DNA from 4 places in the Blastococcus deserti genome. Region 1 is predicted to be linked to each of the others. Evidence: riboswitches for the same ligand, from Rfam matches in the RefSeq annotation. Region 1 holds a riboswitch; each other region holds the start of a gene.
The links. A riboswitch is a leader RNA that binds a small molecule or an ion and turns the genes downstream of it on or off. The one in region 1 is predicted to bind cyclic di-AMP.
Positions count from the first base shown of each region.

Region 2: another riboswitch for cyclic di-AMP. It lies ahead of ACFSHS_RS20855 (C40 family peptidase); the one in region 1 lies ahead of ACFSHS_RS04900 (aggregation-promoting factor C-terminal-like domain-containing protein).
Region 3: another riboswitch for cyclic di-AMP. It lies ahead of ACFSHS_RS11375 (C40 family peptidase); the one in region 1 lies ahead of ACFSHS_RS04900 (aggregation-promoting factor C-terminal-like domain-containing protein).
Region 4: another riboswitch for cyclic di-AMP. It lies ahead of ACFSHS_RS21845 (transglycosylase family protein); the one in region 1 lies ahead of ACFSHS_RS04900 (aggregation-promoting factor C-terminal-like domain-containing protein).

Region 1 is NZ_JBHUHP010000004.1:11,760-13,945, forward strand. It holds gene ACFSHS_RS04895 (class I SAM-dependent methyltransferase) at 1-364, shown strand, start outside; cyclic di-AMP (ydaO/yuaA leader) riboswitch at 473-637, shown strand; gene ACFSHS_RS04900 (aggregation-promoting factor C-terminal-like domain-containing protein) at 848-1,621, shown strand; gene ACFSHS_RS04905 (DUF72 domain-containing protein) at 1,866-2,186, shown strand, end outside.
Region 2 is NZ_JBHUHP010000030.1:199,137-201,322, reverse strand. It holds gene ACFSHS_RS20865 (maleylpyruvate isomerase family mycothiol-dependent enzyme) at 1-233, opposite strand, end outside; gene ACFSHS_RS20860 (hypothetical protein) at 375-593, opposite strand; cyclic di-AMP (ydaO/yuaA leader) riboswitch at 1,023-1,112, shown strand; gene ACFSHS_RS20855 (C40 family peptidase) at 1,145-1,654, shown strand; gene ACFSHS_RS20850 (BTAD domain-containing putative transcriptional regulator) at 1,745-2,186, shown strand, end outside.
Region 3 is NZ_JBHUHP010000010.1:113,910-116,095, reverse strand. It holds gene ACFSHS_RS11375 (C40 family peptidase) at 87-1,169, opposite strand; cyclic di-AMP (ydaO/yuaA leader) riboswitch at 1,186-1,366, opposite strand; gene ACFSHS_RS11370 (hypothetical protein) at 1,554-1,874, opposite strand; gene ACFSHS_RS11365 (D-alanyl-D-alanine carboxypeptidase family protein) at 1,956-2,186, opposite strand, start outside.
Region 4 is NZ_JBHUHP010000030.1:394,194-396,379, forward strand. It holds gene ACFSHS_RS21840 (ABC transporter permease) at 1-494, shown strand, start outside; gene ACFSHS_RS21845 (transglycosylase family protein) at 602-1,198, opposite strand; cyclic di-AMP (ydaO/yuaA leader) riboswitch at 1,202-1,365, opposite strand; gene treY (malto-oligosyltrehalose synthase) at 1,657-2,186, opposite strand, start outside.

The DNA.
Region 1 (2,186 bases):
GGCGGCGCTCGCCGGGGCCCGGGAGGTGGTGGCCAGCGAGATCGACCCGTTCGGGCACGCCGCCATCGCGGTGAACGCCGAGGTGAACGGCCTCCCGCCGGTCGCCGTCCTCGGTGACGTGCTGGGGGAGGAATCGCCCGCGGTCGACGTCGTCCTTGCCGGTGACGTCTGCTACGACCGCGTGATGAGCGAGCGGGTGCTGCCCTGGCTCGAGGCCGCCCGCGCGAGGGGCGCCGAGGTGTACCTCGGCGACCCGGGGCGGCCCTACGTGCCGACCGACCGGCTGGCCGCCGTGGCGACGTACGACGTGCCCGACACCGAGGGGCCCCAGGTGCGCCGGACGACGGTCTGGCGGCTGCCCTGACCGGGAGGGCGACACGCGTCACGCCGATCCGGCATTGTCACGACTCGATAACGGCGGTTACGTTGGGCCAGTCCGGCCGGACGGTTACCGCCCCATCCGGGGCGGCCGCGCCGGACGCCGCCGAGTCGCCCTGACGCTCCCCTGGAGTGCGGGCGAGCCGGGGACCCACCGCAGTACTGGGGTGAATCCTGCTCCGAGCACCGCTCGGGGCGGGTAGGGCCGCTTCCCGCCCGAATCCGTCAGCTAACTCGGTAGGCGGCCCACGGAAGAAACGGAGAGCCGCAGCATGGCGCGCCCTCGGGCACACCTTGCACGCAGCAGCAGCCGGTACGGATCGCCGCGCGGGACCCGCCTGCGCTGACCCTCGTCCGCCGGGCTCCCCGCCCGCCGGCGCTGCCCCTCGCCCCTCTCGCAGTGGACCGCCCGCGCCCTCGCGCGCCCGGCCGGTCCGCCGCGCCCTGTCATCCGGAGCACAGGCCCCTCATGAACCTCCGCACCACGCTGTCCTCGTCCGCCCGGGCCCTCCGCCCGTCCGGCACCCGCCCGCCCCTGGGCGGCCGCCGCCCGGCTCTCTACCTCGGGGTCGCGGCCGCCGGGGCGCTCATGGTCAACGTCCTCACCGCCGGTGAGCCCGCCGCGGACGCCGCCTCGATGGAGTCGGTGAGCGTGGCCGCGCAGCTGGGCATCCCCGCCCAGCCGGCACCGGTCGCCGGCGACGAGATCGTCGCGCCGCTCGAGCAGCTGGCCGCCAGCCGGAGCGAGCGCGACGCCGAGCGCGCCGCGGCCGCCGAGGCGCAGGCCGCCGCCGACCAGGCCGAGCGGGACCGCATCGCCGCCGAGGAGGCCGCCCGCGTCGCCGCCGAGGAGGCCGCCCGCGCCGAGGCCGCCCGCATCGAGGCGGCTCGCGCCGCCGAGGCCGAGGCCGCCGCCGCTCGTCCCGGGCAGGGCACGTCCGCCGCCACCGCGCCCAAGGGCTCCTACAAGGAGTACGCGATGAGCAAGGTGGGCAGCGCCGGCGAGTTCTCGTGCCTCGAGAACCTGTGGGGCAAGGAGAGCGGCTGGAACCCGAACGCGCAGAACCCGACCAGCACCGCGTACGGGATCCCGCAGTTCCTCGACTCGACGTGGGCCAGTACCGGCATCGCCAAGACCTCGGACGGCTACCGGCAGATCGACGCCGGCCTCATCTACATCGAGGACAGGTACGGCTCGCCGTGCGCCGCGTGGAGCCACTCGCAGTCCAAGGGCTGGTACTGAGGAAGGACCCCGCTGCCCCCACCGCTCGCAGGCTCGCGACCGTTCCCTGCAGCGGGGCCGTTCCAGCACGTCACCCTGCCGCTCGGATGCTCGCGGTGAGCCTCTGGACGGGCCCCTCGCAGGCCGCAGTGGGCCCTGCAGGGCGGCCGTCCGTCCTCGCTTCCGGGGTGTTCCTCCCGCTTTCTGTGTCGTGCAGGACAGGGAATGCGGGAGGAACACCGCAGGAGCGGGGTAGCGCCGTCCCGTGAGCGTGCACGTCGGGACGTCGGGCTGGAGCTACGACCACTGGGACGGCGTCCTCTATCCGCCGGGCACCCCGGCGCGGGACCGGCTGGCCCACTACGTGCGCCGGTTCGGCACCGTCGAGCTCAACGCCAGCTTCTACCGCTGGCCGCGCGACGTCAGCTTCACGGGCTGGCGGCGGCGCCTGCCGCCGGGCTTCCAGCTCTCGGTGAAGGCGCCGCGCGGCCTGACCCACGCCAAGCGCCTGTACGCGCCGGAACCGTGGCTCCCCCGCCTGACCTCGGCGTGGCACGAGCTGGGCGACCGGCGGGCGGTGCTGCTG
Region 2 (2,186 bases), on a different contig from region 1:
GCACGGGAGGGGTACATCGGCGTCTCGACGCCGGTGCGGGCCCAGGTGAGCAGGTTGACCAGCGCGTCGGCGTTGCGGGCCAGGTGCGCGACGACGTGGGCGCGCGACCACCCGGGCAGGTGCGACTCCGCGGACAGCTCCTCGTCGCTGAACTCGTGGACGAGGCGCGACACGACGCGCTCCCCCTCGGTCCACCAGCGGAGCGCCTGCTCGGAAGCGGGGGTCGTCGTCACGGTCGCCGAATCTAGCCCGGTCGTGCACCGAGCGATCGCCCGCGGGACGGGGTCACGAGCCGCACGGGACCCGAGTGAGCCGCACCCGTGTCGCAGCACCTCGAACCCCGGTCATCGCCATAGCTTCCGGGGCGGTGCGGGTCAGCCCGTGGGGCCGGTCGGGTCCGGTCCGCCGGCGGCCTTGCTGTCGGCGCCGCCGTCCGGGACATGGGTGACGTCGCCGGACATGCCGCCCTGCGCCGCCCGCGGCGACTGGTCGTCGTCCGCCGTCACCTGTCCCTTCTCGGGCCGCTCCCCGGGCAGGCCCTCGTCCTGGCCCGGGTCGTTGACGCCGCCGTAGGGACGTCCGGTCTCGGTCATCGCTCCACTCCCGTTCGTCGGAGTCGCGCACTGGCTCCCCGGTGATAGCCGCGAGGGCGCCGGCGCAACCCGGGACGACGCGTCCCGGGCGTGTCCGTCGGGAGTGCCGGCGGCGCTGCCTGGCGGCGTCGGTCACCCACCGTTCCGCCGCGCCGCTCGGGCACCGATTACGTACGGCAACCGTTACCGCGCGTAACAGCCCGCCCTGCTCCGGGGCGCACCGGGATCGGACCAGGTCAGGGAGGCGGCGCCGCGGGAAGGTGCTCTCCCCGCGTCGGCAGCGGGGCTCCGCCGACCCGTTCGCGCGCCTCTGCGGACCTCCGCGCCGCGCCCTAGCGTCTTCGCCGTCCGAGCGGGCCCCCCTCGTCACGCACCTCGTGACTCCCGCCGGACGCCGCCGAACCGGCCTCCCGCAGCAGCGGGCGCCGGACCGGGGACCCACCGAAGTACCGGGGTGAAGCGCGCGCCGATCGGCCGCGCCGGGCGAGTTCCCCGCCCGAACCCGACAGCTAACTCGGTAGGCGGCACAGGAGAACAGGAGAACGTCGTCGATGACGACTACAGCCATGCCCATGTCCCGCTCGCTCCGCCGCGCCGCCGTCGTGCTCGTCGCCGGTGCGGGGGTCGCGCTCAGCCCCCTGCCGGCCCAGGCCTCCTCGGGCGCTCCCACCACCGCCACGGTCGCGGCGGCACCGGTCGCCGCGGCGACCCCCGCCGCGCAGGTCGCCGTCGACACGGCGCTGGCCCAGCAGGGCGACCCCTACGTCTGGGGCGGGAGCGGCCCCGACTCGTTCGACTGCTCGGGGCTGACGCAGTACGCCTACGCGGCGGCCGGCGTGGAGCTGCCGCACTCGTCGCGCATGCAGTCGGAGCTGGGCACGCCGGTGTCGCTGGACGCGCTGCAGCCGGGTGACCTGGTGTTCTTCTACAGCCCGGTCAGCCACGTCGGGATGTACATCGGGAACGGGCAGATGGTGCACGCGCCGACGTCCGGCGACGTCGTCAAGGTCGTGGACCTGGCGAACATGCCGGGCGCGGTCTCGGCCCGCAGGGTCGCCTGACGCACGGGTGCCCCGGCCGCCCGGCCGGGGCACCCGCCCACCCGGATGTGCTCCCGCCGGCCCCGGGGTGTGGGTTAGGTTTCGCGCGCCATGGCTGCCCCTGACGTCCCGCCGGTCGAGGTGTCGGTCCTGGGGCCGTTGCGGGTGACCGTCGGCGGTGCCGCCGCCGCGCTGGGTGGGCCACGGCAGCGCTCGGTCCTCGCCCGGCTCGCCGTGGCCGGTGGCCACGTCGTCTCGACCGACCGGATCATCGAGGACCTGTGGGAGGGCGAGCCGCCGCCCAAGGCACTCGCGTCCCTGCAGGTGCACGTGTCGCACCTGCGCCGCGCCCTCGAACCCGGCCGCCGCACGCGCACCGCGGCCGCGACGCTGGTCAGCCGCCCGCCGGGCTACGCCCTGCAGCTCCCCCGGGAGGCGGTGGACGCCTGGCGGTTCGAGGACCTCCTCGCCCGCGCCCAGGGGGAACCGGCGGCCGTCCGTCGCCGCCTGCTGGACGACGCCCTGGCCTGCTGGTCGGGGCCCGCCTACGCCG
Region 3 (2,186 bases), on a different contig from region 1:
AGGCTGTCAGCCGGCGATCACACCGGCCGACTTCCGCACCTAGGTCCGCTCCTCGCTCGTTCCTCGCTGCGATGCTCCCGAGGCTGTCAGCCGGCGATGCGGCGGGCGTGGGTGAAGCCGCTCATCGAGTTGAAGTCGACCACCATGACCGGCTTGCTCGACGTCGACGCGTGGACCATCTTGCCGTTGCCCACGTACATCGCCACGTGGCTGGTCGGGCTGTAGTAGAAGAGCAGGTCGCCCGGCTGCAGGTCGGCGACCGACACCGGCGCGCCCATCTGCGACTGGCTCCGGCTCGAGTGCGGCAGGCTGACGCCGGCCGCGGAGTAGGCGTACTGCGTCAGGCCCGAGCAGTCGAAGGCGTCGGGGCCGCCGGCTCCCCAGACGTAGGCGTCGCCCACCTGGGCCAGCGCCGTGTCCACCGCGGCCTGCGCCGCGGCGCTCGGGGCGACGACGCCACTCGGGGCGGCCGCTGCCTCGCCGCCGTGGGCACGCGCGACCTCGGCCTGCTGCGGAGCACTGAGGGCGTCGTACTGGCGCTGGTAGTCGGCGATCCGGTCCTCGAGCTGGGCCTGCTGGGCGGCGATGTCGTCGACCGCCTCCTGCGCCTCGGCCTGAGCCCGGTCGGCCTCGGCCTGCGCGCGATCGGCCGCCTCCGCAGCCTCCGCGACCTCGGCGACCTGGTCGTTGGTGTGGCCGGCGATGGCGTCCAGCGTGCCCAGCTGGTGCACGAACTCGTCGGCCGAGTCGCTGGTCAGGAGGACGTCGAGCCGCGAGAAGCCCTCGCTGGTGTAGGCCGTGCGCGCCAGCTGCCGGACCTGGCCGTCCAGCGCATCGAGCTGGGCCTGGGCCTCGGCGGCGGCCTGCGTGGCGCCGGCGGCGGCCGCCTGCTGCTGCTCGAGCTGCACCTTGGCTTCGTTCAGCTGCTCGGTGACGACCTCGAGCTCGTGCTCGGCGTCGGCGACGAGGCGGGCGGCCTGCGCCGGGTCGGTCACCTCGCCGGGAACGGCGGTCGCCGTGCCGGGGAGGACGGTGAAGGTGAGGGCTGCGGTGAGTCCGAGGAGGAGGCCCGAGCGGAGCCATCCGACGTGTCCGGCCCGGGGGTCGGACGGACGAGCGGTGACGGACTGTTCGAGGGCGTGCGGCAGTACAGCGTGTGGGGTCGCCACGAGCGGCGGCTCTCCGTTTCTTCCTCTGCAACCGCCGACCGAGTTAGCTGACGGGTTCGGGCTGGGAAGACTGGCCCTATCCCCTGCGCACCGGCGAACCGGCCCGGCAGGAGAACTCACCCCAGAACTGCGGTGGGTCCCCGGCTCGCCGTCGAGCACCTCACAGGCGCCGTCGGGCGATTAGGCGGTGTCCGTCCGAGGTCACCCCTCTGCGGGCGACGACCGCTCGGGCGGACCGGCTGACCCTACGACCGTGATGTTGCCGTGACAAATGGACGGTCGTGGGACGGGTGTGGCGGACACCCCCGGGGCGGGGCATCCGCGCTGGTCAGCGCACCGCCACGGAAAGGTGTGACCTGTAGCGGACTGTTCCGTCCGTATTGCTCAGCCGGTGCGCCGGTCCCCGTCGGCGCCGTCGCCGGACCCCTCCCGGTGGCGCAACGGCGGCACGAGACCGACGTCGGCGAGGGCCCGGACGGCACGGCGCTCCACGTCGTCGAACTCGACGACGACCCCGGCCGGTGGCACGACGACGTCCTCGGCCGTGATGCCTGCCTCTCCGGGGGACGTGCGGGCGCGTCCGCTCATCGGCACGACGACGGGATCGGCGCTCTGCCAGCCCGGCGGAGCGCCCAGCAGGACGGTGACGACGCAGTCGGCGCAGCCGGCCGGGCGCGCGGTGCAGGTGTCGCAGTCGATCAGCATGGTTGTCTCTCCTCCGTGAGTCGCCCCGCACGGTAGGAGCAGCCACCGACAATTCCGCCCGCCCCACCCCGGGCGGTCCGGTCAGGATCCCGCGTACTCCCAGTGCCACGGCTCCTCGCGCCCGTTGCCCGGCTCGGCCCAGTCGGGGTGGAGGAAGCCGAAACGGCCGGCGTTGGCCTTCATCCACGCGTACTGCGGCGTGCCGAAGGACTCGATCCCGCCGCAGAGGTCTACCGCCAGTCCCCACCCGTGGTTGCTGGTCCCCGGCACGGCGGCCAGCGCCGGCTTCTGCCCGTAGAGGCGGACCTGACT
Region 4 (2,186 bases), on a different contig from region 1:
TGCGGCACGACCTGCAGCTCCAGCTGCCCGGGGTGCAGGTGGACGCCTACCGGATGGACCCCCAGGGGGCGGAGCAGACGATCGCGATGCTGCGCCTGGCGATCCGGGGCGCGGGCACGGTGGTGCTGATCCTCGGTGGTCTCGGCGTGCTCAACATCGGGCTGGTCACCGTCCGGCAGCGGATCCGCGAGATCGGCGTCCGCCGCAGCTTCGGCGCCACGTCGGGCCGGATCTTCGCCGCCGTCATGCTCGAGAGCGTCTGCGCCACCGCCCTGGCGGGACTGTTCGCCGTGGGCGCGTCGATCGTGCTGGTCCGCAATCTGCCGCTCGAGCGGTTGCTGAACAACGGCATCCCCATCGCGGACATGCCGGGCTTCCCGGTGGCGGCCGCGGTGGAGGGCATGGTGGCGGCGACCGCGGTCGGCGCGCTGGCCGGGCTGCTGCCGGCGATCATCGCCGTCCGCGCGAAGGTGATCGACGCGATCCGGTTCTGAGGAGGCCCCCCGCCCCCGCCACCAGGTCGCTGGCAGCGGGGGCAGGACGGCCTCCTCGCAGGGTCCCGCCGCGAGCGTGCGAGCAGCGGGGGCGAGGAGGTCCTTTCTCAGACCTTCAGGCGCTGACCCACGTAGATCACGTCCGGGTCGCTCACGGTGTCGCGGTTGAGGGCCCACAGGCCTTCCCAGCCACCCTCGACGCCCTGGGCCGCGGCGATCTCGGCCAGGGTGTCGCCGGGCTGGACCGTGTAGGTGCCGCCCGAGGACGAGGTGGACGCCGGAGCGGCGGGCTCGGCCGGAGCCGGCGCGGGTGCCGCCGCGGGTTCGGCCGGGGCGGCGGCCGTGTTCTCGGTCAGGTACTTACCGCAGGTGGGCCAGGCGCCCACGCCCTGGCCGTCCAGCGTGCGCTCGGCGACCACGATCTGCTGCTCCTTGGTCGCGAGGTCGGCGCGCGGCGCGAACTCCAGACCGCCGTACGCCTCCCAGGTGCTCTGGCTGAACTGCAGGCCGCCGTAGTAGCCGTTGCCGGTGTTGATGCTCCAGTTGCCGCCGGACTCGCATTCGGCGACGCCGTCCCAGTTGTGCTCTGCCGCCGCAGCCGGCGCGGCGAACACACCGACACCGATCGCCGCGGCGCCGAGGAGTACGGCGCCCCCGCGGATGGAACGGTTGAGGGCGCGCGTCATCGAGTAGTGCTCGGACATGGGTGATCCTCCGATCACCGCCGGCGAGGTGAGCTGTCGGGTTCGGGCGAATCGGTGCCCGGCCGCCGTGCGTGGAGCGCACGGTGCGGCTTCACCCCGAGGCGCGCGCGTGCGCGCCGGGAAAGTGGGTCCCCCGCCCCCGTCCTGGGTGAGGTCGGATGCAGGCTCCGGCGGACGGGGTTGGGCGGTCCGGGCCTCGCGCCCGGCCGGGAAGGCCCGGGCGCCCGGACGACGCTAGAGGTCGCTGGGGCACCCGGCCCGCCGGACGGAACGAATTCGGGCGATTCGCCCCGGCGTGGCGCCGCCACGCCGGGGCACGACCTCGCCCCGTTCGCGGGCGACCGCGCTGCGTCCCGTCAGGCCGCCGTGCAGGGGCCCGCCGCGAGCTCGCGAGCGGTGGTCGAGGCCCGTCCTCCCCACCCTGAGCCTGCGAAGGGTGGGGAGGACGGGGTCCTTTCTCAGTCGCGGACCAGCAGGGCCACCGGCAGGCGGGTCAGGAGCACGTCGGCGGCCACCCCCGCGATGTCGGAGACGAGCCGCTCACCGGTGAGCAGGTCCCGCCAGGCGCCGTTGGGCAGCTGCAGGGCCGTGTCGCCCCAGCCCTCGGCGGCCAGCTTGACCGGCAGACGGGTCGCCACGGCGACCACCCCGCCGCGGTCGAAGGCGATCAGGTGCTCGGCGCCCGATCCGGTGACCTCGACCGGCTCGTACCCGGCGAACCACTCGGGGTGGTCGCGCCGGGCCCGCAGCGTCCGGGACACCACCAGCAACTTGGCCGCGCCGGTCTCGTCCACCGCCGGGACCTCGCCACGGTCGAGGTCGGCCAGCAGCTTTCCCCGCAGCGCGTAGTCGACCGGGCGGCGGTTGTCCGGGTCGACGAGGGAGAAGTCCCAGAGCTCGGTGCCCTGGTAGACGTCCGGGACGCCGGGCATCGTCAGCTGCAGCAGCTTCTGGCTCAGGGAGTTCGACCAGCCGAACGGCGCGATCC